3 regions of the Cytobacillus sp. FSL K6-0129 genome follow, and region 3 is predicted to be linked to each of the others. Evidence: riboswitches for the same ligand, from Rfam matches in the RefSeq annotation. Region 3 holds a riboswitch; each other region holds the start of a gene.
The links. A riboswitch is a leader RNA that binds a small molecule or an ion and turns the genes downstream of it on or off. The one in region 3 is predicted to bind cobalamin.
Positions count from the first base shown of each region.

Region 1: it holds a riboswitch for cobalamin, as region 3 does, so the genes downstream of both, MHI57_RS17560 (ABC transporter substrate-binding protein) here and MHI57_RS03220 (acyl-CoA dehydrogenase family protein) in region 3, are expected to answer to the same signal.
Region 2: it holds a riboswitch for cobalamin, as region 3 does, so the genes downstream of both, MHI57_RS21005 (hypothetical protein) here and MHI57_RS03220 (acyl-CoA dehydrogenase family protein) in region 3, are expected to answer to the same signal.

Region 1 is NZ_JBBOXM010000001.1:3,487,598-3,490,881, forward strand. Features, by position in the region: gene MHI57_RS17555 (hypothetical protein) at 246-1,025, shown strand; cobalamin riboswitch at 1,079-1,258, shown strand; gene MHI57_RS17560 (ABC transporter substrate-binding protein) at 1,366-2,328, shown strand; gene MHI57_RS17565 (FecCD family ABC transporter permease) at 2,294-3,284, shown strand, end outside.
Region 2 is NZ_JBBOXM010000001.1:4,122,204-4,125,487, forward strand. Features, by position in the region: gene MHI57_RS20995 (MFS transporter) at 1-627, opposite strand, end outside; gene MHI57_RS21000 (MarR family winged helix-turn-helix transcriptional regulator) at 644-1,087, opposite strand; cobalamin riboswitch at 1,315-1,517, shown strand; gene MHI57_RS21005 (hypothetical protein) at 1,681-1,956, shown strand; gene mmgD (citrate synthase) at 1,901-3,022, shown strand; gene MHI57_RS21015 (bifunctional 2-methylcitrate dehydratase/aconitate hydratase) at 3,039-3,284, shown strand, end outside.
Region 3 is NZ_JBBOXM010000001.1:656,576-659,859, forward strand. Features, by position in the region: gene MHI57_RS03215 (NAD(P)-dependent oxidoreductase) at 1-339, opposite strand, end outside; gene MHI57_RS03220 (acyl-CoA dehydrogenase family protein) at 354-2,021, opposite strand; cobalamin riboswitch at 2,223-2,407, opposite strand; gene MHI57_RS03225 (YhgE/Pip domain-containing protein) at 2,693-3,284, opposite strand, start outside.

The DNA of each region.
Region 1 (3,284 bases), 2.8 Mb from region 3:
GTATGAACAAAACTCAGGAATTGAAATAGTTATTTTGTAATGTTTTTTTAATAATCGTATTTCCTTATCTTTGCTAAAATGAAATGGATGAAATGACGCATTGTATCGGTTGTTTATGATTTACGTGTAGTTAGTATAAATTATTGCAGTAAAACGAAATAGTTGTGTGGTATGACGGTAATAACAAAGGTGGTACAATTTAATTTGCTCTTCGTCTTTCTATTTTCAGTTCGGAGGTTTCTAAATTGCGAAAGAAAAATCATAGTGTTCGAGATCTCATCTATATCTTATTAAACGAAAAGGACCAGTCCGTTATTTCTTATGGAATTGAATTTTCTGAGTTTATGCAATCATTACAGAACAGGACAGGGCATCTTCTATTAGTGAAGCATCAGTATGATAATGGGGAACTGAATGTACATACCATGTTTGATTGGGTGGCTCATGAAGACCTGCCAGCACTAATAAACGAAGATGTTTATAGTTATGGTGATTTTTGCTGGATAGATTTCGAGGAGGAAGAATCGTTAAATGAATTGCCTGCTCAAGCAATTGCTGAGCTCCTATATCTTAGTCATGTAAAGGAGCATTTAAAGAAACCTTTCTATAACCATTTAAGCAATCGTTATTGTTATTTAGCGCATGATGACGGTTGGTTAAATAAGGTCTATTACCGAGACTGGCAGGACTTTTACAAAATGCTTGGCGACGTTGCTGCTATGAAGATGGAGCATTTAAAAGTAGAAAAATCTTTATTAGGCCTAAAAAAGAAAAAAACATATCCGCAAGTTCCAGAAGGCGCGTTAAGGGCATTAAGAAATTTAATGAAGGAAGGCCTGGTAATTTCTTTTGAACAGAGTGAGCAGACACGTACAAAAATTAATATACCGCTCTGGACAGTTGGAGATTTCGCTAATATGGATGATATGTATGATGAGTTCGAAGCAATGAGGAAGGAAGCCACTCCAGACGCGAGATTGGTTTTTGATAAAAAACTGAAAGAATGGCAAGTAACTGATTCATAAAAATAATAATGCACCACAAAATATGATAAGGTATAATAAAATCGACAGAAAATTGTAGATTTAAGGAAATAGGTGTCAATTTTTGACTTAATAGGGGAAATTGGTGTAAAACCAATGCGGTCCCGCCACTGTAACTGGTTAATAAACAAAGAAAACTGCTATATATGTTGTATAGGAGGAGCCTTTGATTATAAACCATAAGCCAGGAAACCTGCCTATCTTCCATAAACACTGTAACCTACGAGGATAGGGGGTGTTTGGTAAGGCTTCTTTGTCGTGATTATTCCTTCCAAACATCTCCTACTAATGGGGATGTTTTATATTTTAAGGAGGGTCAATCATGAAGAAATGGTATTTATTTTTAGTCTCGATTCTACTATCAGCAGGTATTCTTGCTGGATGTGGGAATGACACAGCTGAACCGAAAAAAGATGGAGAAGAGAAGTTTGAAGAGAGTACTGAAACTAGCGATTTTCCTGTAACATTAACGGATGCTGCGGATCAAGAAGTGGTGATTGAAGAGGAACCAGAAGCGATTGTTTCATTAATCCCGAGTAATACTGAAATCGCTTTCGAATTAGGGTTAGGTGAGAAGGTAGTCGGTGTATCTGATTTTGATAATTATCCAGAAGAAGTAGCTGATATAGAAAAAATCGGTGGACAAGAATTTAATGTAGAAGCAATTATTGCTTTAAATCCAGATGTTGTATTAGCACATAATTCAGGAGCGCATAATAGTACTGAAGGCTTAGATCAATTAAGAGATGCTGGTATTCCTGTTCTAATTGTCAATGATGCACAGAATTTTGAAGAAGTATATGATTCCATTGAAATGATTGGTAAAGCAACAGGAGCAACAGAAGAAGCAAGTCAAACAGTTGAGGAAATGAAAACCCGTTTGGCAGAAATCGAAGAAAAAGCTAAGTCTGTTGAAGAGAAAAAATCTGTCTTTGTAGAAATCTCTGCAGCTCCTTCTTTATATACTGCCGGTCAAAAAACATTTATTGATGATATGCTCAATTTGATCCAAGCGGAAAATGTAATTGAAGAAGAAGGTTGGCCACAAATTGACGAGGAAGCTGTCATCGAAAAAAATCCTGATGTGATTATCACTACATACGGGTATTATACGGAAAATGCGGTAGAAACCCTTTTAAGTCGAGAAGGTTGGCAAGATGTAACAGCCGTTAAAGAGAAGCAAGTCTATGATGTGCACTCTGATAAGGTAACTCGTACAGGTCCTAGACTTGTAGAAGGAGTAGAGGAGCTTGCAAAAGCGATTTACCCAGAAGTATTTAAATAATAGAGGTGTTGCTTATCTCTGTGCGTTCGTTTTCTTATGTGTAGCAATGATGATGGGGATTTCTATAGGGACTGTTTCAGTGCTACCGTTAGATATATTCAATATCATTGGAGCGGAAATCTTACGTTTACCGATAAGTAATGATGTTAATCCAATGCATAGTAATATTGTTATGAATATTCGCTTGCCTAGAGTCGTATTGGCGGGCTTCGTCGGGGCATCACTTGCAATAGCAGGTGCTGCCTTTCAAGGTTTATTAAGGAACCCTTTAGCAGACCCTTATACATTGGGGGTGTCTTCAGGAGCTTCTGTTGGTGCTGTATTAACGATCTTTCTCGGTTTATCCATTCCGTTTGTTGGCACCTTTACTTTACCGTTATTTAGTATTACAACAGCTTTTCTAACGATAATTGTTGTCCTTTTCTTTGCGCGACAAATTGATCGTGGCATGAGAGTAGAGACAATCATTTTAACCGGTATTATCTTCAGTTCTTTTCTAGGTGCATTTATTTCCTTAATGATTGCTTTAACCGGGGATGAACTGAGACAGATTATTGGGTGGTTGTTAGGAAGCGTATCGATGAGAGGTTGGGACTATGTTCAAATCATCCTTCCTTTCTTTATCATTGGTTCTGCGATGCTCATTGCTAATAGCAAGGAATTAAATGCGATGTCATTCGGCGAAGAAAGAGCTCGTCATATCGGGGTGAATGTACAGAAACGTAAGATGATGGTCTTAATTGCCGGATCGATTTTAACTGGTGCCGCTGTAGCAGTGTCAGGTACAATCGGATTTGTCGGCTTAGTCATTCCGCATCTGACCAGATTGCTATGGGGACCAGACCATAGACACTTGCTTCCTTTATCGATGATGACAGGTGCGGGGTTTTTAATACTTGCTGATTTATTTGCAAGAACAGTCATTTCACCTACTGAGTTACCTATTGGTGTCATTA
Region 2 (3,284 bases), 3.5 Mb from region 3:
AAAGCTAGATAATTGAAAACCAGATGATTGAAATTGAGCTTTTTGATCTTCAGTTAACTCTTTCACATTCACAGTTAACCCGATAAGTAGGCCAATAATACCAAGAATCAAACAAAAAATGAAAATCGTATGAAAAGTTGTGTATTGACTCATTAACATACCGATAAAAGGTCCTATTGCTGTCGCTAAAGTATTACTCATACTAAAATAGCCGATTCCTTCACCTTTCCTTGTTTGCGGTATAACTGAAGCGACAATTGTACCACTTGCTGTACTTGCCATCCCTAATGTTAAACCGTGGATAAAGCGGGTAATAAGTAAGAAATTGACATCAATTTCAATAAAATAAAGACTTGTTGATAAACTAAATAATAGTAAGCCAATGATTAAAGTCTTCTTCCGTCCAATACGATCAATATATTTACCGATAAACAATCTTCCTACCAATGTTCCTATAATAAATATGCCAGTAACTAAGCCAGCTTGGCTGGCGGTCGCATGATGTGCTTCAACGGCATACACCGCAATCGTAACCATTAATAAATAAAACACTAATGTTAGAAAAAAGTTTACGGAAGAAACGGTGATAAAGTCCTTGGTCCATAATTTTTCTTTTGTTGAACTCATATTCTTTTCTTCCTCCTTACAAATTGCTTTTAATACTATCAAAAATACGAATACATTCTTCTTGTTCCTCAGGTGTGATTCCCTCTAATATTTCCATTTCGAACTGATCAATCGGAATGCGGATTTTTTTGTATATGCGTTCACCTTCGTTCGTTATTTTCATTTTCTTTTCACGTTTATCCATGCTTGGGATTTTTTCTACATATCCATATTCCTCAAGCTGATTTATGGTCCTCGTAACTGTTGGCTTTTCGACACCTTGATATGCAGCAATCTCTACTAAAGTTGTTGGACCAAAATGGTAGAGATAATAAAGAATTGTCCACTGTGCCCGTTGTAATTGATGTTTCGTTAATAAGCTGTTTAGTCTATTCTCAAAAGGGCGATAAAGCATCATAAAGTGATGAAAGAACCTTTGGCTAGCAATAATAATATTCACCTCATTTAAAATAGTTATCAATGGTAACTAATATACTATAACAAAAAGCCGTCTTGTCTGTCTATGGGCGATAGATTTTTTTCTGTAAAATGGTAAATGTTATGTTAAAATTGTATTTCTTTTAAGAGATGTTTGTAGGCGACATTTAAATTGTTATAATAACAAGTGTTAGTTAAAAGTGAAAAGTAGTACAATTAAGAAAATAATTGTCAATTTTCTAAAATATTGATATATTTAAATAGAACAATTGAATATTTTCAAAAATAGGTGTAAATAGAATGCTAGCTTGTCTATTTACTTAAAAGGGAAGTACGGTTGGATTCCGTCGCTGTCCCGCAACTGTATTTGCGAGTGATATGAAAGATACCACTGTTTCCTAAAAATGGAGATGGGAAGGTTTCGTATCATGTTGACCATAAGCCAGGAGACCTGCCTGTTTAGTGTAAACATCAATTCCTACGTGGATATAGGAGGTGTTAAGTACGGGTAATGAATACATGCCAAGGTCGCATGTTTATTTTAGTATTCGTTTGAACTTAACAACTTCTTTCTAGAAGTTGTTTTTTTAATGGATTGATATGGTAAAAAGGTGAGCAAGAACGGAGGAAAAAGCTTTGTTTGGAACCGTTCCTTATTATGTGAACATAATGAAATCAACGATCATGATGAACAGCTATTCTGCTGAGAGTTATAGTTTAAGAAAAGTATTAGATCAGTATAAAGAAGACATCCGAACACTCTCTGTAGAAGAAGAGAAGATCCAAATATATTTAAAGAATGCTGAAAGGGCTTACAGCATTGTCAGGCACGATGTAATTGGATGGGAGGAAAATGATTGTGAGCATGGAGGAGAAGTATATACCAGGGTTAGAGGGAATCATAGCTTCTGAGACCAGCATCTCATTTTTAGATACTGTTCATGGAGAGATTGTCATAAAAGGTTATGACTTAATTCAACTTTCAAAAACGAAAAGCTATTTAGATATTATCCATTTACTTCTAGAAGATCAATTACCAACAGACGAGGAAAAAAATTCATTAGCTAATACGTTAAAGTCCTATTATGAAATACCAACGGCCGTAATGGAGGTTTTTACTCATTTACCAAAAGGAACACATCCAATGGATGGGCTCCGCACTGGCATCTCAAGCTTGGCTGGATATGATTCGACCTTAGATGATAGGTCGAAGCAAGCAAATAAAGAAAGAGCTTATCGTCTACTTGGCGGAGTTCCGACAATTGTAGCTAACAGTTATCGTATATTACAAGGTCTGGAGAGAATTGAACCGGATAAATCCCTATCATATAGTGCCAACTTTTTCTATATGTTAACTGGTAGAGTACCTTCCGATTTAGAAGAAAGAGTATTTGACCAATCATTACTTTTATATAGTGAACATGAAATGCCAAACTCAACATTTGCAGCAAGAGTAATTGCTTCCACGCAATCCGATCTATTTGGAGCGTTAACGGGCGCAGTTGCAAGTTTAAAAGGTAGCTTGCATGGCGGTGCAAATGAAGCGGTTATGTACATGTTGAATGAAGCGGAAAGTGTCGCTGGCGTGGAAGGTCTCTTCTATAAAAAACTATTTAAAAAAGAAAAGATTATGGGCTTTGGTCATAGAGTTTATATGAAAAAAATGGACCCAAGAGCATTAATAATGAAGGAAGCTCTACAGGAGTTATCCATACAAAATGGAGATGATTCGTTGCTTCGAAAATGTGAAGCAGGAGAAAGAATCATGGAAGTTGAGAAAGGGCTATACCCTAATTTAGATTATTATGCCGCACCGGTTTATGGCATGTTAGGAATTCCTATCCCACTTTACACACCGATTTTCTTTAGTGCAAGAACGGTTGGTTTATGTGCCCATGTCATTGAACAGCATGAAAACAACCGCTTATTTAGACCGCGGGTCATTTATTCAGGTGCACGTCATACTTTACCAAATTGAGGAGGAGTACGAGTAAATGCTGAAAACGAATGAAAAGGTTGAAACCGATGTTATTTTAACGGAAATTGCTGATTATGTATTGGATTATGAAATAACAAGTGAAGAGGCTTATCGCACGGCACATTATATCTTGCTCGATACAATTGGTTGTGGAATATTAGCGCTTGATTATCCTGAATGTACAAAACTACTTGGTCCTGTTGTGCCAGGAACGGTTGTACCTAATGGAACAAGAGTCCCTGGTACATCATTTGAATTAGAC
Region 3 (3,284 bases):
CTTCTTTTTTGCTTCTTCTGCTAATTTTTGATTCAAGCTAGGAGCAACCGTACTTGTATCAATCAGGACAATGCCTTCACGTCCTTTTGTAATCAATCCTTCCTCACCTAAATAGATTTCTTCCACCGCTTTCATTGAAGGTAAGCTTGTGAAAATAAAATTTACTTGCTTTATGATATTATTGATAGATAATCCAATCACACCTCCCGACCTTAGCAATGCCGCTTCAGCATCTTTGTTGAGGTCGACGCCGTACACTTCATTGCCTTCTGATAATAAGCTTTGCGCCATCGGTAAACCCATATTCCCTAATCCAATAAAACCGATTTTCTCACCCATCATTTAAGCTCCCTTCATTTCAGTAATTTTGGTTGATCAATAAGTATTTGTGCTAATTGCCTTTTTTTCAATAACAGATTGCTGTAGAGTGGGATTTGGTAATTTTCAATGTTTGTGAATGCAACGAATCGTTCTTTTTCATCAAGTATCGCTGCTGAAATCAGGCTAATCGTTTGTTGTTTCAAATATTGAAAGCATTGTTCGCATATAATATCAGTCGCTAAATCTTTCCACTTTTGATTTTGTTTTCGATGTTGCAGTTTTGATGTCCGCATATAAGTCGATTCCATTGTGTATAGTTCTGTGATGATATTAGCTAAAAGACGTGCATACTGCTGTTCTCTATTTATATCAATCTTTGCATTTGAAACCGCTTCCAAAGACAGCGATAACAGTTCTTTTCCTAACTCAATAAATTGGCTGTTTCTATCTTGGTGTAATGGTGTAGGGGTATTGATTGTGATATCTTTAGATGAGTGTTTGTGAAGTAAGTTTTTTGCTATGGTTAAGCGATTGATTTCGTTTGTTCCTTCAAAGATACGACTGATTCGAGCATCCCTATATAGTCGCTCAACATCGTAATCTCTCATATAACCGTATCCACCGTGAATTTGAACGGCCTCATCTGTTACATGCCCAAGCATTTCAGAGCATCGCACTTTGTTTATGGCACATTCCATTGCGAATGCTTTTAAAGAGGTGATTCCTTCATCCGTTGGAGCTTGATCAATCATATCTGCTGTGCGATAAGCGGCACTTTCACTTGCATAAATAGATGTCACCATATCAGCTAATTTTTCTTGTATCAAAGTAAATTCAACCAGCGTTCTATTAAATTGTTGCCTCTCTTTCGCATAGTTTAGAGAAAAGTTGAAGGCTTGTTTAGCTGTGCCAATATTCGAGAAAGCTAGCTTCAATCTAGCAAGATTTAATATATTCATGGCAACTTGATGACCTTTTCCTTTTTCTCCTAGTATATTAGCGGATGGCACAACGACATCTTCCAGTATAAGTGTAGCTGTTGATGATCCATGAATACCCATCTTTTCTTCTTCTACACCAATAGATACGCCTGCTGTGTCTTTTTCAACAATAAAAGCAGTCATCCCGTCATTTGTTTGGCAAAACACAACAAACACATTTGCTATGTGAGCATTGGTAATCCATTGTTTTTCCCCATTTATTATCCAACTATCACTCTTGCTGTTGTAAATAGCTCTTGTTTTAGGTGAAAGTGCGTCTGATCCAGCTCCTGCTTCCGTTAAGGCATAAGCACCAATCCAATCCCCGGAGATGAGTTGTGGTAAATACTTTTGTTTTTGTGCTTCTGAACCAAAATAAACATACGGTAATGTACCAACACCTACATGAATATTATAGGAAACACTAAAAGCCCCACCGTATCCTATCTTTTCAGCAATAAGCCCGGATAATTTTTTACCAAGTGCAAACCCGCCATAATCTTCAGGTACATCAATAGCAAGTAGACCAAGTTCCCCTGATTTTTTAAACAGATTCTTAGCCACTTCATAGTTCTTTTTTTCTAATGAATCTATTTGGGGCAACACTTCATTCTTAATAAATAATTCTGCCGTTTGTGCAATGAGTTGTTCCTCTTCAAGAAAATCTTCAGGAGAAAAAATATCTCCCTTTTCTTCTAGCGTTTTTTTTAGCTTCGCCATCGTGCACTCCCTTTACATCTTTCTATCTCCTTTGATTGAGCGCTTGCTCAAATCAGTACTAAGAAGCAAACCTCCTTCAAACAAAAAACAACTCCTATTAAAAGAAGTTGTTAAGTAACGAGTGGACAAACAAATAAACATGTGTAGTGTTATATACATGTTCTTCTATCCGCACTTAACACCCCCTATCCGCGTAGGTAATGATGTTGGCTAAAACAGGCAGGTCTCCTGGCTTATGGTCGTGGCGGATTTGCTCCTTCCCCATTCAATAATGAATAAGTGGTTATGTACAATCCGCTCGCATATACAGTTGCGGGACAGCACCGGAGTCTAACCGGTTTCCCTTTTAAGCTTGATGAACAAGCACCTGTTTATTTAGCTTATTTAGTTTTCACACTAACAATATATCAATTTTTCGGAAAATTTACAATTTATTTTTTAGAATATGTATTCTCAGCTTAAAATGATGAAAAAGTTAGGCTCTTTATCATTTTTCTTCCAACCACAATATAAGCTAGAGTCATTGATTAAATCCACTCCTACAACCCGAGTAGAAGAAAGCCTAATTCTTCATTTTGACCGATCGTTTGATGTAACATGAAAGGTTTATATAAATTTACCACCAAAAAGAGAAACACGCCTCCTAGATTGCAGTGGCGTGTTTTTCAAGTTTACTTAAATAAGTTAAGAAGTTTCTCGAAGAATCCTACTTTATCTTTTGTTTCTTTTACATCTTCTTTGTTATCTTTTATTTTAATCTTATCTGTTTGGATGACAAATTGGACTAGTTCCAACTTTTCATTATTTTTATCTGATACAAAAGAAATTGGCTCATAATCAGATTTATCATATTGCGATATCATTTCATCCACTTCTTTTGTCACCTCATCAGGAATGTCTTTAGTTGCATCATGTAATTGTCCAGTTCCATTATGAAGCGAGCCAGCTCCTTTGGTTAGTTGCTCAGCTCCAGATAGAGAACCGCTAATTCCTTCATGGATGTCATTATATGATGTACTTAATTCAGAAACACCGCCTGTATAAGCAAGTAACCCTTGGTGGAATTGATTATAGTTAGATACCATTTCTTCAACACCAGATGTCAATTGTTTTAAACCTTCATCAATGTCAATTTGAAGAATAGATTCATCTATATTAGATGATATTGCACGGAGGTTACCTGCTGCTTCTCTCATTGATTGACTAAAGGTTGATAGAGGTTCAACCATGTCTGTAAGGTTATCTTTGGCTAGTAGTAGAACT